DNA from 3 places in the Streptomyces sp. NPDC006259 genome. Region 2 is predicted to be linked to each of the others. Evidence: riboswitches for the same ligand, from Rfam matches in the RefSeq annotation. Region 2 holds a riboswitch; each other region holds the start of a gene.
The links. A riboswitch is a leader RNA that binds a small molecule or an ion and turns the genes downstream of it on or off. The one in region 2 is predicted to bind thiamine pyrophosphate.
Positions count from the first base shown of each region.

Region 1: it holds a riboswitch for thiamine pyrophosphate, as region 2 does, so the genes downstream of both, ACFYO5_RS32110 (thiamine ABC transporter substrate binding subunit) here and thiC (phosphomethylpyrimidine synthase ThiC) in region 2, are expected to answer to the same signal.
Region 3: it holds a riboswitch for thiamine pyrophosphate, as region 2 does, so the genes downstream of both, thiO (glycine oxidase ThiO) here and thiC (phosphomethylpyrimidine synthase ThiC) in region 2, are expected to answer to the same signal.

Region 1 covers NZ_JBIAHY010000009.1:127,470-135,359, reverse strand. Annotated here, with positions in the region: gene ACFYO5_RS32130 (hypothetical protein) at 1-730, opposite strand, end outside; gene ACFYO5_RS32125 (hypothetical protein) at 769-948, opposite strand; gene ACFYO5_RS32120 (hypothetical protein) at 1,076-1,702, shown strand; gene rlmN (23S rRNA (adenine(2503)-C(2))-methyltransferase RlmN) at 1,872-2,978, shown strand; TPP riboswitch at 3,036-3,143, shown strand; gene ACFYO5_RS32110 (thiamine ABC transporter substrate binding subunit) at 3,222-4,301, shown strand; gene ACFYO5_RS32105 (ABC transporter permease) at 4,358-5,959, shown strand; gene ACFYO5_RS32100 (ABC transporter ATP-binding protein) at 5,959-6,975, shown strand; gene ACFYO5_RS32095 (LAETG motif-containing sortase-dependent surface protein) at 7,112-7,828, opposite strand.
Region 2 covers NZ_JBIAHY010000006.1:500,987-508,876, reverse strand. Annotated here, with positions in the region: gene ACFYO5_RS26825 (metallophosphoesterase) at 210-1,292, shown strand; gene ACFYO5_RS26820 (hypothetical protein) at 1,485-2,360, shown strand; gene ACFYO5_RS26815 (VWA domain-containing protein) at 2,488-3,966, opposite strand; gene thiC (phosphomethylpyrimidine synthase ThiC) at 4,202-5,998, opposite strand; TPP riboswitch at 5,991-6,180, opposite strand; gene ACFYO5_RS26805 (YibE/F family protein) at 6,252-7,890, shown strand, end outside.
Region 3 covers NZ_JBIAHY010000001.1:373,994-381,883, forward strand. Annotated here, with positions in the region: gene ACFYO5_RS01675 (hypothetical protein) at 1-583, opposite strand, end outside; gene metF (methylenetetrahydrofolate reductase [NAD(P)H]) at 639-1,562, opposite strand; gene thiE (thiamine phosphate synthase) at 1,824-2,471, opposite strand; gene ACFYO5_RS01690 (Rv2175c family DNA-binding protein) at 2,607-2,972, opposite strand; gene ACFYO5_RS01695 (NAD(P)/FAD-dependent oxidoreductase) at 3,021-4,229, opposite strand; gene ACFYO5_RS01700 (PQQ-binding-like beta-propeller repeat protein) at 4,480-5,499, opposite strand; TPP riboswitch at 5,844-5,955, shown strand; gene thiO (glycine oxidase ThiO) at 5,953-7,116, shown strand; gene thiS (sulfur carrier protein ThiS) at 7,113-7,313, shown strand; gene ACFYO5_RS01715 (thiazole synthase) at 7,317-7,890, shown strand, end outside.

The DNA.
Region 1 (7,890 bases), on a different contig from region 2:
CCATCATGCCAGGCTCCATCGCTCTCATCCACCCAGCTTGATCAGGCAACTGCCGCTCGCCCCATTCTAGTGGGGCCGGAGATTCCTGCAGTTCGATAGTTGTATCCCAAATGGCAGACAAAAAGGATACGAGACTGCCAAGCTCTTCTGCCGCCGACCGCTGAGCATGCATCCAGTCATACCCAGTACTTACTCCTCGTATGAGGATTGGGATGGATGGCCGGGATGTCCATGAATTCGCAGATGGCAGGGGGGTGGGTCCGAGCTGCCAGAAGTAGCGTTCAGTGGATGAAAGCTTCATCCGTGATAGGGATAGCTTCCTGGGGAGCCTTTTGGGTTGGTCTCCGTAAGGTGAAATTGCTTCAGAAATAACAGCTGACCACTTATGTGACTTGACGGGCTCGTGGATTCCTGCTGTTGCCAAGTTGATTGCCGACCGAAATGCGTCAATCAAGTCGATGTCTCGTGCGTCCATACCGCATGCCCACACCTGAATCCTGTCCCCCGGTTGAGGGAGCAAGAGGAGGCGAGTGTCGGCTCGTTCGCCCTCGCTCCCGAGGGTCACCGTAAATTCCAGAAAAGGGCCCAGGTCTCCACCGCTGCTACTGCCGTAACCAGACGCGCCGCAATTCTGAGTCATGTAGTTACTAATGCGGGAGATCCATTCATCGCCTTTCGTTGGCCAGGGCACATCAAAATCGCCCAAAAATTCATGCCACTCGTAATGCATGACTGCCGCCCTCCCGTGAGTAAAGAGATATCAGCGTCTCACGCATTGCTGCCACAGGGCAGGTATTTTTGGCGAAACCGGTCGCACTCCTGTTCGGCCTCGTGGCTGCCTCGGCAGTGTTGTCCTTCAGGACGCTTGAAGGCGATAGCGGACGTCGACAGTTCGTCAGCAAGGTGAGGAAGTTGATCAATAAGGCCGCCGAAGTTCAGCGCTGCCACTGATCAGTTGTGACTGTGCTGAGAAACGAGCGTGTGCGGCCGCGTCCTGGCCAGATCGCCCCCTTGTGCGCCCTTCGTGTGCGTGTCACACAGTTCAGAGGCAGGACCTGGGGGAGGGGAGCACTGCATGTCGGTGTTGGGTGGCTATCCGGTGGGGCCGTCGGCCTGGGCCGTCGAGCGGTTTGGGCGGCATGCCGGCGCGCTTGCCGCTGCGGTTCCGGTGCAGTTGGCCAAGGCGCATGGGAAGGCTCATGCCGCGCACCTCGCCGCGGGACTGAAGAAGCGGAGTCCGTACGGCGTCGCCCTTGCGGGAGTGGTGCGCGAGAACCTGGCGGAGACGGCGCGGGAGCTGGGGGAAGCCGTGCGAGACGTGCGCGGGTACGAGTACGCGGTGATCAACGATCACGCACTCTTCCCATTTCGGTACGGGGACAGACCGAGGCCTCTGGACCGAGCCCGGCTGCCGGCCAACGCGTCGCCCACTCGGCACCGGCTGTTTCGGGCGCACGGGCCGCAGCCTCCGGAAGGCCTGTTCGACGTCGATGAGGACCTTGCGACCGAGGAGTACCTGGGGCTGCACGAAGTCTTCGAGGAACTGGGAGCGTCCACCAGGCTGGTCTGTGTGTTCTTCACGGCCGACGCCGAAAACGGCATCCATGCCATCCACTGGGGGGATGCCCACCTCGAACCCGACCGCACCTTCACATGGCCCTACAGGGAACAGCTCCCAGTCGCTCCCGTGCAGCTGGAGTGACGGGTGCTGGCGTCGCTACCTGAGCACGGCCGGTCGGGGCCGGCTGAGTCCTGGGCCGTCCCTGGGCCGTCCGAGGCCGACCAACGCTGACAGTCAGTGCCCACGGGTGACCACCCCCACCCCGCCCTGGCCTGGGCCCCCGCGGATGATCTGCGACACTGGAAGAGTTATGCCGAAGCCCGGAGAACTCACTTTCGTCGCCCCCCGCGGAGCCAAGAAGCCGCCGCGGCATCTCGCCGACCTCTCGCCCGCCGAGCGGAAGGAGGCGGTGGCGGAGATCGGGGAGAAGCCGTTCCGTGCGAAACAGCTGTCCCAGCACTACTTCGCGCGGTTCGCGCACGACCCGGCCGAGTGGACCGACATCCCCGCCGGGGCCCGCGAGAAGCTGCGCGAGGCGCTGCTGCCCGAGCTGATGACGGTCGTACGGCATCTGTCGACGGATGAGGGGACGACCCGCAAGACGCTGTGGCGGCTGTTCGACGGCACGCTCGTGGAGTCGGTGCTGATGCGGTACCCGGACCGGGTCACCATGTGCATCAGTTCGCAGGCCGGATGCGGGATGAACTGCCCGTTCTGCGCGACCGGGCAGGCCGGGCTGGACCGGAACCTGTCCACGGCCGAGATCGTCCACCAGATCGTGGACGGGATGCGGGCGCTGCGCGACGGGGAGGTCCCCGGCGGGCCGGCCCGGCTGTCCAACATCGTGTTCATGGGCATGGGCGAGCCGCTCGCCAACTACAAGCGGGTCGTCGGCGCCCTCCGGGCGCTCACCGATCCCGCGCCCGACGGCCTGGGGCTCTCGCAGCGCGGGATCACCGTGTCGACGGTCGGGCTGGTGCCGGCCATCAACCGGTTCTCCGACGAGGGCTTCAAGTGCCGGCTCGCCATCTCGCTGCACGCCCCCGACGACGAGCTGCGCGACACCCTTGTCCCCGTGAACACGCGGTGGAAGGTGCGCGAGGTGCTCGACGCCGGGTTCGAGTACGCCGAGAAGTCCGGGCGCCGGCTGTCCATCGAGTACGCGCTGATCCGTGACATCAACGACCAGGCCTGGCGAGGCGACCGGCTCGGGCGGATGCTCAAGGGCCGGCCCGTGCACGTGAACCTGATCCCGCTGAACCCGACGCCGGGCTCCAAGTGGACCGCCTCCCGGCCCGAGGACGAGAAGGCGTTCGTCGAGGCCATCGCGGCGCACGGGGTACCCGTCACCGTCCGGGACACCCGCGGTCAGGAGATCGACGGGGCGTGTGGTCAGCTCGCCGCCACCGAGCGGTAGTCTGACCGGCGTAAGCACTGTCCTGTTTTCAGACAGGATCATGATCCAGACATCTTCATATTCCGACAGGGGAGCGCCACAGCGCTGAGAGTGCGGCAACCGGGCCGCAGACCCTCTGAACCTCGCCCAGGTCATTCTGGGTAGGAAGTTCGGTCATCACTCGAGCTGTTGCGCCCTGTCCGGGCCCCTCGCGGGTCCGGGCGGGGCCGCGTCTCTTCCTGGTCACCCCCAGGAGGAATTCCAGTGCACACCAGGACGTTCGTGGCCGCGGTCGTCGGCCTCGGTCTCGTCACGCTCTCCGCCTGCGGATCGTCGGACGACGACGGTTCCCCGCGGAGCGGGAGCAAGACCGTCACCCTCGTCAGCCATGACTCGTGGGTCGTCTCCAAGAAGGTGCTGGCCGACTTCGAGAAGCGGTCCGGCTACCAGGTGAAGGTCCTCAAGGACGGCGACGCCGGGCAGGCCGTCAACAAGGCGATCCTCACCAAGGACAACCCGCAGGGCGACGTCTTCTTCGGCGTCGACAACACCCTGCTCTCGCGCGCGCTCGACAACGGCCTCTTCCAGCCGTACGAGGCCCACGGGCTCGACCAGGTGGACGGGCAGTACCAGCTGGACGCCGCCAAGCACCGGGTCACACCGGTCGACCACGGCGACATCTGCGTCAACTACGACAAGAAGTACTTCGCCGACCACAAGCTGGCCCCGCCCGCCACCTTCGACGACCTGGCGAAGCCGGCGTACCGCAACCTCCTCGTCACCGAGAACGCCTCCACCTCCTCGCCGGGTCTCGGATTCCTGCTGGGCACCGCGGCGAAGTACGGCGACGACGGCTGGCCGGACTACTGGAAGAAGCTCAAGGCCAACGGCGTGAAGGTGGTCGACGGCTGGGAGCAGGCCTACAACGAGGAGTTCTCCGGCTCGGCCGGCGGCAGGAAGGCCGGCGCGGACCGGCCGCTCGTCGTCTCCTACGCCTCCTCGCCGCCCGCCGAGGTGATCTACGGCGACCCGAAGCCGACGACCGCGCCGACCGGCGTCGCGACCGGCACCTGCTTCCGGCAGATCGAGTTCGCCGGACTGCTGAGCAACGCCAGGAACAGCGAGGGCGGCAAGGCGCTGCTCGACTTCCTGGTCTCCAAGGAGTTCCAGGAGGACATGCCGCTCAACATGTTCGTCTACCCGGTGGCGAAGGGTGCGGCCGTGCCCGCCGAGTTCACCGAGTACGGCCCGGCCGCCAAGGATCCCGAGACGATGGACCCGGCGAAGATCGCCGCGGACCGCGACCAGTGGGTCAAGTCGTGGACCTCGCTCGTACTGAGGTGAACCGGCGGGCGGCCACCCGCCGCCGGCGTACCGGGAGCGCGGCGCGGCTGGGACTCATGGTCCTGCCCGTCGCGTTCTTCGGGCTGTTCTTCGCCTGGCCGGTCGCCGCGATCCTCTCGCGCGGGCTGTACTCCGGCGGCGGCTGGCACTTCGGGCGCCTGCTCGACGTGCTGGGGCAGGCGGACACCCGGCACGTCCTGTGGTTCACCACCTGGCAGGCGCTCGCCTCCACCGCGCTCACCCTGCTGCTCGCCCTGCCCGCCGCCTACGTCTTCGCCCGCTTCTCCTTCCCCGGAAAGCAGGTCCTGCGGGCCGTGGTGACCGTCCCGTTCGTCCTGCCGACCGTGGTCGTCGGTACGGCGTTCCTGGCGCTGGTCGGCCGCGGCGGTCTCCTCGACGACCTGTGGGGCGTACGGCTGGACACCACCGTGTGGGCGATCCTGCTCGCGCACGTCTTCTTCAACTACGCCGTCGTCGTGCGGACGGTCGGCGGGCTGTGGGCGCAGCTCGACCCGCGGCAGGAGGAGGCCGCCCGGACGCTGGGCGCCTCGCCCTTGCGGGCCTGGCGGCAGGTCACCCTGCCGGCCCTCGGGCCGGCCGTGGCCGCCGCCGCGCTCATGGTGTTCCTCTTCACCTTCACCTCCTTCGGTGTGGTGCAGATCCTCGGCGGGCCGACGTTCTCCACGCTGGAGGTCGAGATCTACCGGCAGACCGCGGAGATCTTCGACCTGTCGACGGCCGCCGTCCTCACGATCGTCCAGTTCGCCGCCGTGGGCGCGATCCTCGCCGTGCACGCCTGGACCGTACGGCGCCGGGAGAGCGCGCTGCGGCTGGTCGACGCGGCCGGGACGGCGCGCCGGCCCCGCGGCGCCGGCCAGTGGGCGCTGCTGGCCGGGGTGCTCGGCACGGTGGCGCTGCTGCTCGTGCTGCCGCCGGCCGTGCTGGTGCAGCGCTCCCTCGACGCCCCCGACTTCGCCTACTACCGGGCGCTGACCCGCGACGACGGCAACGTGTTCCTGGTCCCGCCGATCGAGGCGATCGGCAACTCGCTGGAGTACGCCCTCGCCGCCACCGCGATCGCGGTGACGATCGGCGGGCTGGCGGCGGCGGCCCTGACCCGGCGGGACGCCGGGCGCCTGGTCCGCGGGTTCGACGCGTTGCTGATGCTTCCGCTGGGCGTCTCCGCCGTGACCGTCGGCTTCGGCTTCCTGATCGCGCTCGACGAGCCCCCGCTGGACCTGCGGGCCACCTGGATCCTGGTGCCGCTCGCGCAGGCGCTGGTCGGCGTGCCGTTCGTCGTGCGGACCATGCTGCCGGTGCTGCGGGCCGTGGACGAGCGGCTGCGGGAGGCGGCGGCCGTGCTCGGGGCGTCGCCGTGGCGGGTGTGGCGGGAGGTGGACCTGCCGATGGTGCGGCGGGCGCTGCTGGTCGCGGCCGGGTTCGCCTTCGCCGTGTCGTTGGGGGAGTTCGGCGCGACGGTGTTCATCGCACGGCCCGACAACCCGACCCTGCCGGTCGCCGTGGCGCGGCTGCTGGGGCGGGCCGGAGAGCTGAACTACGGCCAGGCGATGGCCCTTTCGACGATTCTGATGCTGGTGTGCGCGGTCGCCCTGCTGGTGCTGGAGCGGCTGCGCGCCGACCGTACGGGGGAGTTCTGATGCTGCGGCTCGAAGGCGCGACCGTGCGGTTCGGGGGCCGGGCGGTGCTGGACGCCGTCGATCTCGCCGTCGCCGAGCACGAGGTGGTGTGCGTGCTCGGGCCCAGCGGCAGCGGCAAGTCGACGCTGCTGCGGGCGGTGGCAGGGCTGCAATCCCTCGACGCCGGACGGGTCGTGCTCGACGAGCGCGACCAGGCGGGCGTGCCCGCGCACCGGCGCGGGCTGGGGTTGATGTTCCAGGACCACCAGCTGTTCCCGCAGCGGGACGTGGGCGGCAACGTCGCCTTCGGCCTGCGCATGCGCGGCACCGAGAGGCGCCGACAGCGGGAACGGGTGAGCGAGTTGCTCGACCTGGTCGGGCTGCCGGACGCGGCCCGGCGGTCGGTCGCCGCGCTCTCCGGCGGCGAACAGCAGCGGGTGGCGCTGGCCCGCGCGCTCGCGCCGAGCCCACGGCTGCTGATGCTGGACGAGCCGCTCGGGCAGCTCGACCGGTCGCTGCGGGAACGCCTCGTCGTCGAACTCCGGGAACTGTTCGGGCGGCTGGGCACCACCGTGCTCGCGGTCACCCACGACCAGGGCGAGGCGTTCGCGCTGGCCGACCGGGTCGTGGTGATGCGGGACGGGCGGATCGCCCAGACCGGTACGCCGCTCGAGGTGTGGCAGCGGCCGGCGGACGCGTTCGTGGCCCGCTTCCTCGGCTTCGACAACGTGGTGGCGGCGAGCGTCACCGCGGAGGCGGCGGACACACCGTGGGGCAAGATGCCGGTGCCCGCCGGTTCCCCGCAGGGCGCCCGCACGCTGCTGGTGCGGCCGGCGGGGGTACGGCTGGTCGACGCCGGACAGGGACTGCCGTGCACGGTCGCCGCCCGCACCTTCCGAGGCACCCATGTCGCCGTCCACCTCCAGCCGGCGGACGCGCCACGGCTGGAGGCCGCGTGCGCGCTGCGGCTCGCGCCGGAGGTCGGGGACACGGTCGGAGCGGAGTTCGACGCGGCCGAGATCGTGGTGCTCGACTGATCGTCCCGCCCGGATCGGTACGACGGACGGCCCCTCGCGCACCTGACGGGGGGTCGTGGCTGGAGAGGACGGCCTTTGGGTGCCCCGGCGAGTGGCCCGCTCCCTCTCGTCGGTAGGGGGCGGGCCACTCGGTCGGTCAGCGGTTGCCGGTGCCCTTGCGGCGCATGCCGAAGAAGACCGCTCCGCCGCCGACGACGACCAGGACGGCCGCGATGCCGGCGATCAGACCGGTGCGCGAACTGGCCCCGGTCTCGGCGAGGTTGGACTCCTGGGCCGCCGGCGAGGGCGCGTTGCTCGCGGTGTCCGCGGGCGCGGCGCTGTCGCCCTCGGAGGCCGACGGGGTCGGCGTCCTCGACGCGGCCGGGGACGAGGCGGAGCCGGAGGGGGTCGACGCCGGGGTCGAGGGCGTCGACGGGGCCGACGGGGTGGTGGGGGTGGTGTCGGCCGCGCAGGCCTTGGCGGGCGTGGTCAGGTTGGGCGTGATGTCGGCCTCGAACGTGCCGGCCTTGATATGGACCCGGTACTCGGCGTTCGGCTCCCACTGTTCGGCGAAGACGGCGGTGTCGCCCTCGGCGGAACCCTTGACCGGTGTGGGCCGGCCTATCCGCTTGAGGTCGGCGTTGTTGTTCTGGAGGAAGACGGTGACGACCGCGGGGGTGGCCGTCGCGTCCGTGTTGGTGACGGTGATGACGCCCTTCGAGCCGTCGCAGGAGGCTGCCGCGGAGAACTGCCCGATGCTGACGGGGTCGGTGGCCAGGGCGGAGCCGGAGGTACCGAGGACAAGGGCGGCCGAGGCGCCGGCAAGACCGAACATGCGTACCGAACGAGCGGCGGTACGGCGGGATGGGGACACGTTTGTCCTTTACGTGATGTGCAACTGCGGGGGGCGGAGGGGGAGATGCCGCCCCCGATGCG
Region 2 (7,890 bases):
GCACGGTGTGCGGTGGGTGAGCGAGCACTGCCGAAGCCCGGCCCAATCGGGGCGAAAGCCGCGGTGAACAGGAGCATTGCTCCGATTCACCACCCCTGGGTCGTCACACGGCACGATCCGCATTCCTATGATGGGCGCACGGCACCGCGGGCCGTCGCGACCAGGCAGTCCGAAGCGGTGCAGATGCGGCGCGATGGTGGAGGGGTCTGATGACTCAGGGGGCCGGTCAGGGACCCGAGGTGGAGCGTACGGCGACGGTGCGCGACTTCCGGGTGCCCGCGTACGTCCACGAGACCGGTCCGTACGACCACGGCGCGCACCCCGGTAACGCGGCACCGCCCCTCGAGGACCCCCTCGGTCCCCCGGAGGGATACACGCCCACCCAGCGGGATCTGCCCGTCATCAACCGGGGCGACACCCTCCAGGTGGCCGTCGATCCGGCCGAGGCCCAGGCTCCCCAGGCCGGGACCGGCCCAGGTGCTCTGTTCGTCGTGGGCGACGTGCACGGCTACCTGGACGAGCTGATCGCCGCCCTCCAGGAGAAGGGCCTGATCGACGCCGCCGGCAACTGGTGCGCGGGCACCGCCCGGTTGTGGTTCCTCGGCGACTTCACCGACCGCGGCCCGGACGGCATCGGCGTGATCGACCTCGTGATGAGGCTGTCCGCGGAGGCCGCGGCGGCCGGCGGTTACTGCAAGGCGCTCATGGGCAACCACGAACTGCTCCTGCTCGGCGCGAAGCGGTTCGGCGACACCCCCGTCAACTCCGGAGCGGGGACCGCCACCTTCCAGGCGGCCTGGCTGCTCAACGGCGGGCAGAAGTCGGACATGGACCGCCTCCAGGACCACCACCTCCAGTGGATGGCCCGCCTCGACGCCATGGAGGAGGTCGACGGTCATCTGCTCGTGCACTCCGACACCACCGCCTACCTCGACTACGGCGACTCGATCGAGGCCGTCAACGACACCGTCCGCGAGACGATCACGCGCAACGACGCGGACGAGGTGTGGGACCTGTTCCGCAAGTTCACCAAGCGCTTCTCCTTCCGCGACGAGGGGGGCGCCGACGCCGTCCGCTCCCTGCTCGATACGTACGGCGGCACCCGCATCGTTCACGGCCACAGCCCCATTCCGTATCTGCTGGGCGAAGTCGGCTCCGAGGACGACGAGGACTCGGCCCGTCCCGTGGTGGCGGGGCCGCACGTCTACGCCGGCGGGCTGGCCATCGCGATGGACGGCGGAGTGACGATGGCCGGAAAGCTGCTGGTCCAGCAACTTCCGCTGCCCACCTGACGGTCACGGGTCCGTCGCCGCGCGCGCCGGACCCGCCCGACGGCACCGCGGAGCAGGGGTCAATTTCAGCAAACCCCCTGTTACCTCATGCCGTCGCCGCTCTACCATCGCTTTATCCGTAGCAGGCTCCCCTCCGTTTCTGCCCGACGGCTCGTTGGCATGCGAGCCCCAAGCCCTACGGAGCATCGGGGGATGCACATGAACAGCGTTCCGCAGCACCTGCACAGCGAGGACCGCCAGGAGTACGAGCGGATCCTCAACGAGGCGCTGCGCTCCGCACCACACCACCCGGAACTGGCCGCTGTGGGGCAGCGGCTCAACCCCGAACAACTGCGCACCATGGCGCTCAACGCCTCCGCGCTCATCACGGCGGCCGCGGCGACCGAGTACCAGCACTATGTGAAGGTCCGCGAGGAACTGCGCCATCCGGCGTCCTCCGGTCCCTCCTCCGCCGGCCATGAGTCCGGCTCGGGTGAGCCGGGCGTCGGCGGGATCGGATTCGCCGCCACCGTGGGCGAGGCGGCCGAGGCCGCCGGAGCGGGCGCCGTCGCCATCGCCGCTGTGCTCACCCCCGTCCTCGCCGGAACCGCCGCGGTGATATTCCTGCTCGTCGGCTACATCCTGCGGATGCTCGACCCCGAGCCGGCGTTCGCCAGGACGATGCTCATCACCGGATGGACGTTCGGGGCGGTGGCCGCGGCCGCGATCCTCGTCGCGACCGTAGGCCTCCTGCTCACCGCCCTGCGCAACCGTCCCTCCCTGGAGGCCGGCCCGCACAGCGCGCTGAGCGAGGAGGTGGACCGCGCGAAGGAGGCCTGGCGGGAAGCCCTGCTGGAGCGGGGCATCATGCCCTTCCTGCGCGAGGCCCTCGCCAACCCGGACGCCGGCGCCGCACTCGCCCCCGCACCGGCCCCGTCTGCGCCCACCGGCCGCCTGCCGAAGATCGGCTACGACCGTCCGGGCTTCAGCAGCCCGGACGAGGGAACCTCGGCAGGCTCCCGCCCCAGCTTCAGCAGCCCGGACTACTCCAGTCCGGACTTCGGGGGCCCGGAGCACCAGCCGGAATAGGCCCTCGGCTTGCGCCCCCTCCGGGGGAGCGCAAGCCGTACACCGAGGGCCGAGGGGACGGGGGGAACAGGGGACGGGGGCCGAGGAAACACGGGACGGGGCCGGAGGGCGAGGACCGGCATGCCGGTCAGATGATCCCCGCCCGGCCCGCGGCCGTGAGCCACCTCGGGAACTCCGACAGGAGGCGGTCGTACAGCTCCTGGTCCGGGATCGTGCTGATGTCGTCCACGGCGAAGAAGCCGACATTGTCCACGCGCCGGCCCGGCAACGCGTCGAACCGCTCCAGGACGCCGTAGTGGGAGCGGCCCAGTCCGACGAACTGCCAGAAGATCGGCTCCTCCACCGCCGCCCGCAGCTCCTTCTCGATCGCGGCATCGCGGTAGACGCCTCCGTCGGAGAAGAACAGCACCAGCGTCGGAGCCGTCGCCGGATTCCCCCGTACGTAGTCTCTGACCTGGGCGATCACCTTCTGTTCCTCGTTCTGGATGCCGACCGAGCGCATGTCGACCTGGCCCGGTCGCAGCCCCTTCTGCGGCTTCTTGCTCCGCCGGAACAGGCTGATCTCCCCCACCCGCACGTGCAGCCGCAGCCACTCGGGAAGCTCGCCCAGCCGCAGATCCGGCAGACGGGCCGGGTTCGATGCGAAGGTCCACGCCTGCATCTCGCCGTCGTCGTCGAGCTGCGCCGCCACAGCGGCCATGCGTTCGACCACGTCCGCCACCACGCCGCCGGAGTACAGGAACGACATGGACCCCGACGCGTCGAGCACCAGAACGACCCGCGCGGTGACCCCCTCCGCACCACGCTTGCTCAGACTCACGGCCACCTGCTGCTTGCGCAGCGACAGCCGCTTGCGCATATCGACCGGAAGGCGTTCCTCTCCCTTGGTCAGCCTGGCTCCGGAAGGCGGTGCGGGTACGGCGGCGGGGGCGGCCGAAGCCGACAGGGGCGGCGGGGGCGTGACTGGGGGCGGGGGCGCGACCGGGGGCAGGGGCGCGACAGGGGGCAGGGGAGTGACCGGGGGCGGTGTGCGAACGGCCGGTGCGGCCGGGGCGGCTGCCGTACCAGCGGGTTCCTCATCGACGCTGATCCCGAAGTCGGTGGCCAGCCCCGCGAGCCCGGAGGCATACCCCTGCCCGACCGCCCGGAACTTCCAACGCCCCTCCCGCAGATACAACTCACCCGCGATGAACGCCGTCTCCGTCTCCCCTCGCATCTCGAACCGGGCCAGCTCCGTCAGGCTTTCGGCGTCGAGCAGCCTGAGCGCCAGATCGGCCACCTGCCCGAAGGTGCCGCCGTCGGCGGACGCGCACAGCTCCACACGGGCGACGGCACTCTCCAGCGAAGGCAGGTCCACCTCGACCGCGTCGGTGACGACGCCGCCGGCGCTCCGCTTCCCCAGATGCCGAACGGCGCCGGAAGCGTGCCGCGGCTGGTTGTAGAAGACGAAGTCGGTGTCGTCACGCACCTTCCCGGCGGCGGTGAGGATCAGGGCCGACACATCCACGTCCGGCCCGCCGCCCCGCTCGGACCAACTGATCTCGACGCGTACGGACGGCACATCGACCGGCAGATTGGCGCCCTTGCTCATGGATCGCGCTGTCATGACACCAGTCTGCCGAGCCTCGGCCCGGAATCACCGTCCTCGGACGAAGCCGAGCGCCGACCGCCCGCCTCCCACACCCGGCGACCACCCGGTCCGGCCTTCCCCACGACTCGACCGTCGCCGGCCCCCACCACGGTCGGCCCGACCACCATAGGCTGCACCTCCAACGCACGCGAACGCCTGTGGCACCGCTGCCGTGTCCAGCACGCACGGCAGCGGTGCCGTCGCCCGCCCCTCAGTCCGCGATCGGCAGATACACCCGGTTGCCCGCCGCCGCGAACTCCTTGGACTTCTGCGCCATTCCCTCCTCGACCTCCGCCCGACTGCCGCCGTGCTCACGGCGGATGTCATGGGAGATCTTCATGGAACAGAACTTCGGTCCGCACATCGAGCAGAAGTGAGCCGTCTTGGCCGGTTCGGCCGGCAGCGTCTCGTCGTGGAACTCCCGCGCGGTGTCCGGGTCCAGAGCCAGGTTGAACTGGTCTTCCCAGCGGAACTCGAAGCGGGCGTCGGACAGCGCGTCGTCCCACTCCTGAGCACCGGGGTGCCCCTTGGCAAGGTCGGCCGCGTGGGCCGCGATCTTGTAGGTGATGACGCCGGTCTTCACGTCGTCGCGGTTGGGCAGGCCCAGATGTTCCTTGGGCGTGACGTAGCACAGCATCGCCGTGCCCCACCAGGCGATCATCGCGGCGCCGATGCCGGAGGTGATGTGGTCGTACGCCGGTGCGACGTCCGTCGTCAGCGGGCCGAGCGTGTAGAACGGCGCTTCCTCGCAGATCTCCTGCTGAAGGTCGATGTTCTCCTTGATCTTGTGCATCGGGACATGGCCCGGCCCTTCGATCATGGTCTGAACATGGAACCGCTTCGCGATCCGGTTGAGTTCCCCGAGCGTCCGCAACTCCGCGAACTGCGCCTCGTCGTTGGCGTCCGCGATGGAACCGGGCCGTAGACCGTCGCCCAGCGAGTACGTGACGTCATAGGCCGCGAGGATCTCGCAGAGTTCCTCGAAGTTCTCGTAGAGGAACGACTCCTTGTGGTGGGCCAGACACCAGGCGGCCATGATCGAGCCGCCGCGGGAGACGATGCCGGTCTTGCGGTTCGCCGTCAGCGGGACGTACGGCAGGCGAACGCCCGCATGGACGGTCATGTAGTCCACACCCTGTTCGGCCTGCTCGATCACGGTGTCCTTGTAGATCTCCCAGGTCAGCTCCTCCGCGCGGCCGTCGACCTTCTCCAGCGCCTGATACAGCGGCACCGTGCCGATGGGGACGGGGGAGTTGCGCAACACCCACTCACGGGTGGTGTGGATGTTGCGGCCGGTGGACAGGTCCATGACCGTGTCGGCGCCCCAACGGGTCGCCCAGGTCATCTTCTCGACCTCCTCCTCGATGGAGGACGTCACCGCCGAATTGCCGATGTTGGCGTTGACCTTCACCAGGAACCGCTTGCCGATGATCATCGGCTCGATCTCCGGATGGTTGACGTTGACCGGCAGCACCGCCCGTCCGGCCGCGATCTCCTCCCGTACGACCTCGGGTTCCACGTTCTCCCGGATGGCCACGTACTCCATCTCCGGGGTGATCTCTCCGCGCCGGGCGTAGGCGAGTTGGGTCACCGCCCGGCCGTCGCGGCCGCGGCGTGGCAGGCGTGGCCGTCCGGGGAAGACCGCGTCCAGGTTGCGCAGGCCGCCGCGTGGCGAGGTGTGCTTGATCCCGTCGTCCTCCGGACGGACGGGGCGGCCCGCGTACTCCTCCGTGTCGCCGCGGCCGATCACCCAGTTCTCCCGCAGAGGCGGCAGCCCTCGGCGGACATCCGTCTCGACGAGCGGATCGGTGTACGGGCCCGAGGTGTCGTACAGCGTGACCGACTGCCCGTTGGTGAGATGCACCTGACGGACCGGCACGCGCAGGTCAGGGCGTGGGCCTTCGACATACGCCTTGTGCCATCCGATGGACTTCCCGGTCTCCCCGTCGGCAGAGACCTCGTCAGAGGTCTGCGCGGAGGCAGGCGTGCGTGCGTCCTTGTTGGTCATGAGACCTACTCCCTACGCCGGCATTACCCGGTAACAGGTTCGGCGGTCGACGCAGCGGCTTCCGTCCGCCGACGATTCATGTGAAACATCACTCGGTTGTGGTGACGTTCCACGTGAAACATCGCGAATACGGAGGTCAGCGCCCTCTCAGCCCGGTGCTCCGAGCTCCCGCGTGTGCAAAGGTGCCCCCACGCTAGCGTCCTTTGTGGCGCGGTGAACAGTGGGCCTCTGTCGTTCTTGCGATGATCGGGCGGTGACCACGACACCTCCGCCTCCGTTTCCCCCTCCCGAACAGCCCCGCGATCCGGGCATGCCTCCCGGTGGACGCCCGGGACGAGACCAGGGGTACGGCCCCGGCGGCGATTCCGGTCCCGGACCGGGTTCGGGACCGGGTCGGGGTCCTGGCCCGGGTGTCGGTCAGGGTCGCGGTCCTGGTTCTGGTCCTGGTCGCGGTCCCGAGGGCGGATACGGATTCGGGACCGGGGGCGGGCAGGGCTCGGGCCGTGACTCCGGCGGAGGTCACGGACGCGGGCCTGGTGACGGGAACCTCGGCGGAGGCCATGGACACGGCCCGCGCCCGGCTGACGGACACGGCTCCGACGAGGACCACGGTGACGGCCGCAATGACGGCCCTGGGCACGGCAATGGACGCGGCCCCGGCGGGCACGGCGGCGGGCACGGTTCCGGTCCGGGTGGCGGCCACGGGCACAGCCACAGCCATGGCCCGGCCGCCCCCGTCTCCAAGCATCTGCGCAAGGTCATCGCAGCCGTCCTCGTCCCCTTCGGCGTGGCCGTGCTCGTCGGTCTGGTCACGCTGTGGCCCGGCGGTGCCCCGGCGCATGAGCGCACCGGCGTCGGTTTCGACCGGCAGACGCAGCAGGCGACGGTCTCCGAGGTCGTGAAGATCAGCTGCTCGTCGGCGAACGCCTCCGGCGGCACTCCGACCGGGGACACCTCGACCGCTGAGGGCTCATCCGCGCAACAGCAGGCGGACGGCACCTGCAAGAGGGCCACGATCCGCGTGGACACCGGCGCGGACAAGGGCCGTACGTTCACCGAGATCATCCAACCGGACCAGTCACGGCAGTTGCACGAGGGCCAGAAGGTCGTGGTCGCCTACGAGCCCTCCGCACCGAAGGACCTCCAGTACTCGGTCACCGACGTGAACCGCCGTGTTCCCATGGGCCTGCTCGCGGCCATCTTCGCCGTCGCCGTCGTGGTCGTCGGGCGGCTGCGGGGAGTCATGGCGCTGGTCGCTCTGGCCATCAGCTTCATGGTGCTGAACTTCTTCGTCCTGCCCGCGATCCTGCAGGGCTCCAACCCGCTGGCCGTGGCGGTCGTCGGAGCGAGCGCCATCATGCTGATCGCTCTCTACCTGTGCCACGGCCTGTCTGCCCGCACCTCCGTGGCCGTACTGGGCACACTCATCTCCCTGCTGCTGATCGGCGTCCTCGGCTCCTGGTTCGTCGACTGGGCGGCGCTCACCGGCAACACGGACGACAACACCGGTCTCATCCACGGTCTGTACCCGACGATCGACATGAGCGGTCTGCTCCTCGCCGGCATCATCATCGGCTCGCTCGGTGTCCTCGACGACGTGACGGTCACGCAGACGTCGGCGGTCTGGGAACTCCACGAGGCCAACCCCTCGATGGGCTGGCGAGGTCTGTACCGGGCGGGCATCCGGATCGGCCGCGACCACATCGCGTCCGTGGTCAACACGCTCGTCCTCGCCTATGCCGGCGCCGCGCTGCCGCTGTTGCTGCTGTTCTCCATCGCGCAGAGCAGCGTCAGCACGGTCGCCAACAGCGAGCTGGTCGCCGCGGAGATCGTGCGCACGCTGGTCGGTTCGATCGGTCTGGTCGCGTCGGTCCCGGTCACCACCGCGCTCG
Region 3 (7,890 bases), on a different contig from region 2:
AGGCGGTGTCGCTGTAGACGCCGTAGGAGCCGGTGTCGTCGGGCAGGGGCTGCGGCTCGTAGACGGAGGTGGTCTCGGCCCGCGTGGGCTCGGGGCTGCGCGCGGCGGGCGTGAACACGTCGTCGCGGTCGTACTCCTCGTCGCCGTAGGCGTTCTTGTCCTGGCCGTACGCGACGCCGTCGCCGCCGAACGGGGTGTCCGCGTCCTGGGCGTACGCGTCGGGGCCGCCCTCGGCGGCCTCCGGGCCGGAGACCTCCAGACCGGAGACCTCCAGGCTGGGGTCCTGGCGCTCTCCCCGGCCGCGACGGCGCTTGCTGCCGTCGTCGCCGGGGCGGCTGACGGCCCAGCCCTCGGCGAAGCCCCGGCGGAACGACAGCGTGACGTACGTCTGGCCGACCGCGAAGGCGGCCGCACCCACACCGATGACGATGACGGACGGGATCAGGACACCGACGACGACACCGAGGAAGCCGCCGAAGGCGAGCAGCCGGTAGCGCAGCCGTGCCTTGTACTGGAGCAGCACCTCACCGAGCAGCCACAGCGCGACGATGCCGAACGCGATGTAGAGGACCGTCCAGCCCATGTACGCCCCTCTCCAGTGGCCGCTACGCAGTGTGTCGTAAGTCGGTGCGACCGGTCTAGGCCTGCGGTGGGTGGTGCAGACCCAGGTTCTCGTAGATTTCCAGCGTCGCCGTGGAGTTGTTGAGCGTGATGAAGTGCAGTCCGGGCACTCCCTCGGCGAGCAGCCGAGCGCAGAACTCCGTGGCGAAGTCGATGCCAATGGAGCGTACAGCGGCCGGATCGTCTTTGGCTGTGAGGATCCGCTCTTTCAGGGCCGCCGGGAAGTGGGCGTTGCTGAGCTTGGGCAGCCTCTCCAGCATCTTCACACTCGTCACCGGCAGGATCTCGGGGATCACCGGGGTCGCGCAGCCGGCCGCCGACACCCGGTCGCGCAGTCGCAGGTAGGAATCGGACTCGAAGAACATCTGCGTGATGGCGTAGTCGGCGCCGGCCCGGCACTTGTCGACGAAGCGGGCGACGTCCGTGTCCCAGTCGCTGGAGCGCGGGTGCATCTCGGGGAAGGCGGCGACACCGACGCAGAAGTCGCCCGACTCCTTGATCAACTGGACCAGTTCGGCGGCGTAGGTGAGGCCCTGCGGATGCGGCACCCACTCACCCATGGGGTCGCCGGGCGGGTCGCCGCGCACGGCGAGCATGTTGCGGATGCCGGCGTCGGCGTACTGGCCGATGATGTTGCGCAGCTCGGCGACGGAGTGGTCCACGGCGGTGAGGTGCGCGACCGGGGTCAGGGTGGTGTCGACGACGATCTGCTGCGTTTCCTTGACCGTGGTCGCCCGGGTGGTGCCGCCGGCGCCGTAGGTCACGGAGACGAAGTCGGGAGCCACCGCCTCGACCCGCCGGAGCGCGTTCCACAGGCTCCGCTCACCCTGGGAGGTCTTCGGCGCGTAGAACTCGAACGAGTACGTCGTCTTGCCGGTGGCCAGGATGTCACGCACAGTGCGGGCGCGGTCGGTCCTGGTGGATGCGGTTCCAAGGGCCATACCCGCAGGTTAGCCAGGGGACTGGCCTCCCCCCACCAGAACTCGGAAATTTGCCCGAATTGTCTCCTTGTTGTCCATCCCTTGGACGGACGCGGGACGCGCGGGGTGCCCACCGGGGAAGCACAGGGGGCCGGCCGGGAAGGACAGCGGGCCGGCCGGTAACGGGGAAAGAGACGGGGCCGCAGGGAAGGGGAAGGAGGAGGAGGGGAAGCCGGGACGGGCGAGGGGACGGGCGAACGGGTCGGCGCCCGGGCGGCCGGCTCAGATCTCGCGCAGCCGCTTGGCGAACTCCGCCGCCGCGGCACCCGGATCGTCGGCCTCCGTGATCGCCCGCACGACGACGACACGGCGGGCGCCCGCCTCCAGCACCTCGTCGAGGTTGCCGAGGTCGATGCCGCCGATCGCGAACCAGGGGCGCTCGGTGCCGAGCGCCGCGGTGTGACGGACCAGGCCGAGGCCCGGGGCCGGACGGCCGGGCTTGGTGGGCGTGGGCCAGCAGGGGCCCGTGCAGAAGTAGTCGACGCCGTCCTGGACGGCCGCCGCGTCCGCCTCCGTCCCGCTGTGCGTCGAGCGGCCGATCAGGACGCCGTCGCCGAGGACGGCGCGGGCCGCGGGGACCGGCAGGTCGCCCTGGCCGAGGTGGAGGACGTCGGAGCCGGCGGCATGGGCGACGTCCGCCCGGTCGTTCACCGCGAGCAGCCTGCCGTGGCGGGCGCAGGCGTCGGCGAACACCTCCAGGTGCTCCAGCTCCTCGGCCGCCTCGATGCCCTTGTCACGCAGCTGCACGATGTCGACGCCGCCCGCGAGAACCGCGTCCAGGAACTCCGGGAGGTCGCCCCGGTCCCTACGGGCGTCCGTGCAGAGATACAGGCGGGCGTCGGCGAGCTGGGAGCGGGCGGTGTCGGACATGCGGGATCCCCCGGGGCGGTCGGTGGCGCCTCGGGCCTCCCCCGGGGCGGCGGTGCACGGCCGCGGCGGGCCGCGTCCGTGCACCTGAGGGTCGTTCGAACCTGTGGGGCTCTGCGGAGCGATCGGATCTCCGGCTCAGACGGCGAGCGCCTGGGCGCGGCGCTTCACCTCCGTGCCGCGATTCTCACTCAGCGCCTGCGCCGGCGTCCCGGGCAGGGACGGGTCGGGAGTGAACAGCCACTCCAGCATCTCCTCGTCCGAGAAGCCGTCGTCCCGCAGCAGGGTCAGGGTCCCGGACAGGCCCTTGACCACCTTGTCCTCGTCGATGAAGGCGGCGGGGACGTGCAGCGCCCTGTTCTCACCCCGGCGTACGGCGATGAGCTGGCCGTCCTTCACCAGCTGCCGGGCACGTACCACGTCGATATCGAGCATCTCCGCGATGTCGGGCAGGGTGAGCCACGCGGGGACGAGAGCATCGATCTTTGCGTCAATCTCGGTCACCCCTCAAGACTGCCATCCCGGACCGACAGTCGGTAACCGAGCCTCCCCTCAGCGGGTGGAGCCGTCCCCGGGGCCCGCGGGGCGCACCGTCGCCGCTTTGAGCGGCGTCGCCGGGTCCACAACCAGCTCGGGGCTGAGCGGCGCGCCCGACTCGATCAGCCGGCGGCCCTGCGCCAGGTCGCGGGGGCGGCCCACCGCCAACAGGGCGACCAGGCGGTTCTCGCGCAGCCAGCAGACCGTCCAGGCCGGTTCGGCGGGGTCGCCGCGCCACAGGGTGGTGTCGGCGCCGGCGTGGTGGCCGGCGTACTGGACGAAGCGGCCGAACTGCTCCGACCAGAAGTAGGGGACCGGGTCGTAGACCGCGGGGGCCTCGCGGGTGGCCGCGCCCAGGACGTTCGCGGCGACCGTGCGCGGGCCCTGGAGGGCGTTGTCCCAGTGGTGCACGAGGAGCCGCTCGCCGTACCGCCCGGAGGGGAAGGACGCGCAGTCGCCGACCGCGTACACGTCGGGCACGGAGGTGCGCAGACCCGCGTCGGCCACGACCTCGCCGCGCGGGCCCAGTTCGATGCCCGAGCCGCTCAGCCAGGCCGTGGCGGGGCGGGCGCCGATGCCGACGACGACGGCGTCGGCGGGCAGCCGGGACCCGTCGTCGAGGAGGACCGCGCCGGGCTCGACGCGCTCCACGCGCGCGTGGGTGCGCAGTTCGGTGCCGCTGTCGGCGTACCAGGCGGTCATCGGGGCGGCGACCTCGGCGGGCAGGGCGCCGGCCAGCGGCCGGTCCGCGGCCTCGACGACGGTGACCGCGCAGCCGGCCCCGCGCGCGGCGGTGGCGAACTCGGCGCCGATCCAGCCGGCTCCGACGACCACGATGTCGTGTCGGTCGGCGAGCACCGGCCGCAGCCGTTCGGCGTCGTCCAGGGTGCGCAGCAGATGCACGCCGGGGACGCCCTCGGTGCCGGGCAGCCGGATCGGTTCGGCGCCGGTGGCGAGCACGAGGACGTCGTACGGCACGGGCCCGGACCCGGTGTCGAGTTCATGGTCGGCGGGGCGTACGCCGAGAGCCTCGGCGCCCAGCCGCAGCTCGATGCCGAGGCTCTCGAAATCGACGTCGAAGGCCGAGTGTTCGGCCGTGCCGAGCAGGACGGCCTTGGACAACGGGGGCCGGTCGTAGGGCTGGTGCGGCTCGGCGCCGATGACGACCACCGTGCCGTCGAAACCCTGTTCGCGCAGGGCGACGGCGGTCTGCACCCCGGCCATCCCCGCGCCCACGACGACCACCCGCCGCCCCGCCGGCCCGTCTTCTTCCCGCGTCGCGTTCACCCGATCACCTTAAAGGTCGCGCGGACAGGCGCGTTGGGGACGTCCGGCAGCGGCGCGGACACGGGGCCCGGCGCGTAGGGAGCGGTAGCTCTCGGTGATCACCCTGAGGGCCTGTGCCCGCCCTGTCCTCAAGGCCGATCGAAGCGCTCGTGGGCCGAACGGACTCCCCCGGTGGGCCGGCCTGGCCTCAGCGCCAGTGGAAGACCCGCAGGGGGGAGCGGCTGCCGCTGGGGCCGATCACGGCGAACCGGTCGCCCGCTCCGCGGAGCAGCCCGGAACCGGAACCGTGTCCGCGCAACCGGCGGCGGGCGACGGCACGGCCGTCGCGGGCATCGAGCACGGTGATCCCGTTGCCGAACGAGTGAAGCAGGAGAAGCATGCCGCGATGCGGAAGCAAGGTGTGGACGCCGAGCCCCGGGCGCCGCTCCCAGCGGAGCTTGCCCGTGGACAGGTCGAAGCCGCCGATCCGCTCATCGGCGTCGGGCGAGTCGTCCGGGTGGATCAGCTTGGCCACGAGCATCTCGTTCACGACGGCGGCGGGGAGGGCGACCCTTTCGTACGGAGGGGGAAGGGAGACCGACGCCGTCACGTTCCCGCTGTCGTCGAAGACGAGGACTCGTCGTTCGCCACGCCTGCCACGCTCCGTGCTCACGACGACCACCGGATCGGCGCACATGATCCACGCATCGACCTTCGGGGCCTCGCTCGGCAGCGGACTGCGCCAGAGCGTGGCGCCGTCCTCGGGGGCAGCCGACTCCACTTGCCTGTCCGTCACCGAGACGACGCGCCGGCCGCTCAACGCCGTGTGCGGAGTTGAGCGGTGGAAGTAGCCGAGGTCACGACCGTGATGGTCCCGGGACCACAGTCGGCTGCCTGTGGCGAGGTCGACGGCCGCGACTCTCGGCCGGCCCCCGTCGGTTCGCCCGTCGTCGAGATGCAGCACCAGGGCGATGCCGTCATGGGCGTCCGGGGAGACGGCCAGGAGCACGTCGCGGTCCGGCACGGGCCAGGTCCAACGGACCGTGCCGGTACCGATGTCGTACGCCCGCAGCCGGTCGAAGTCGGCACGTACGACGAGTTCGCCGATCAGCCAGCCGCCCAGCGGTTCATCCTCGGAGGTGCCGCCTCGGCTGTTGTCCTCGGCGGCTTTCCCCGCGGGCCGCAAAGCCCTCAGCCGTCGAGTGGGCCCCCAAGCGGATACCGGCACGCTGTCCTCGTCCATCCCTGCCCCCCGACGAATCCGATGCGATCAGACGTGGCTCGTGAAGATACCCGGAACCCCCGGGCAGGGCTCCGGACGGCGACGCACCGCCACGATCCCCCGCCCGTGAGCGGCCCCCGCACGGGCGTCGGCTGGGCATGTCGTCCGGGGCGCCCACCCCACAACCGGCCCCCACAGGGCGCTCCCCCGACCTCCTCCCGTCGCGCCCCGGGCGGACGTAGCGGGCGGGAACAGGGCCGGAGCAGGGCCGGAGCAGGGCCGTCGGGCGGCGGGCCACCGGCGGAGGCTCCCTTACCGAGACGGACGGCGGGAGGCTAGGGTGGCCGACGAAGAGCACTCGCGGGAGCCCGGACGCACCGGGCTGAGAGGGAGGCTGGCGGCCTCCGACCGTACGAACCTGATCCGGGTCATGCCGGCGAAGGGAGGGGCTGGACGCCCATGTCCTCACATACGTCAGGGGTCCTCGTCGTCGGGGGCGGCATCATCGGACTCGTCACCGCGTGGCGAGCCGCGCAGCGCGGGTTCGCCACCGCGGTGGTGGACCCGGAGCCGGGCCGCGGGGCCGCGCAGGTGGCGGCCGGAATGCTCGCCGCCGTCACGGAACTGCACTACGGCGAGCAGACACTGCTCGCCCTGAACCTGGAATCGGCCCGCCGCTACCCGGACTTCGTGGCCGAGCTGACCGAACTCACCGGCCACGACCTCGGCTACCGCCGGTCCGGCACCCTCGCCGTCGCGCTGGACGCCGACGACCGCGCCCATCTGCGGGAACTGCACGCTCTGCAACGGCAGTCGGGGCTCGCGTCGGAGTGGCTGTCCGGGCGGGAGTGCCGGCGGCTGGAACCCATGCTCGCGCCCGGGGTGCGGGGCGGACTGCGGGTGGACGGGGACCACCAGATCGATCCGCGGCGGCTGGCGGCGGCGCTGACGGCCGCCTGCGAACGGACCGGCGTGACCTTCCACCGGGACTGGGCCGAGCGGCTGACCGTGTCGGCCGGGCGCGCCACGGGGGTCCGCACGCGCGCGGGTACGACGCTCGCCGCCGAACAGGTGGTGCTCGCGGCGGGCAGCCTCAGCGGGCGGCTCGCGGGCGTCCCCGCGGAGGCCGTGCCGCCGGTACGGCCGGTGAAGGGGCAGGTGCTGCGGCTGACGGTGCCGCGGCCGTACGCCCCGTTCCTGACCCGGACGGTACGGGCCGTGGTGCGCGGCAGCCAGGTCTACCTGGTGCCGCGCGAGAACGGCGAACTGGTCGTCGGGGCCACGAGCGAGGAACTGGGCTGGGACACGACGGTGACGGCCGGGGGCGTGTACGAGCTGCTGCGGGACGCCCACGAACTGGTCCCCGGGATCACCGAACTCCCGCTCACCGAGACGCGCGCGGGGCTGCGTCCCGGGTCGCCGGACAACGCGCCGCTGCTCGGGCCGGCCGGGCTGGACGGACTGCTGCTGGCGACCGGGCACCATCGCAACGGCGTGCTGCTGACACCGGTCACCGGCGACGCGATGGCGCATGCGCTGGTCACCGGTGAACTCCCCGACGAGGCCCGTCCCTTCACGCCCGGACGGTTCCGCGCCGCCGCACTCTCGGAGCAGCCCGCATGAAGATCTCGGTGAACGGCGAGCGGCGCGAGGTCGCTCCCGGCACGGCCCTCGACAGCGTCGTACGGTCGCTGACGCCGGCGCCCTCCGGCGTGGCCGCCGCCCTCAACGAAACCGTCGTGCCCCGCGCGCGGTGGTCCGCCACCGCCCTCAGCGACGGAGACCGCGTGGAAGTCCTCACCGCCGTCCAGGGAGGCTGAGCCATGGCCGACGACCCCTTCCTCCTCGGCGGTACGGCGTACGCGTCCCGTCTGATCATGGGTACGGGCGGTGCGCCCAGCCTGGAGACGCTGGAGCGGGCGCTGGTGGCGTCCGGGACCGAGCTGACGACCGTCGCGATGCGGCGGGTGAACCCCTCGGTGCACGGGTCCGTGCTGTCGGTGCTCGAACGGCTCGGCATCCGGGTCCTGCCCAACACGGCGGGATGCTTCACGGCCGGGGAGGCGGTGCTGACGGCACGGCTGGCGCGGGAGGCGCTGGGGACCGATCTGGTCAAGCTGGAGGTCATCGCCGACGAGCGGACGCTGCTGCCCGATCCGATCGAACTGCTGGACGCGGCGGAGACGCTGGTCGACGACGGGTTCACGGTGCTGCCGTACACCAACGACGACCCGGTGCTGGCGCGGAAGCTGGAGGACGTCGGGTGCGCGGCGGTGATGCCGCTGGGGTCGCCGATCGGGTCGGGGCTGGGGATCCGCAACCCCCACAACTTCGAGCTGATCGTCGAGCACGCGCGTGTGCCGGTGATCCTGGACGCGGGGGCCGGTACGGCGTCGG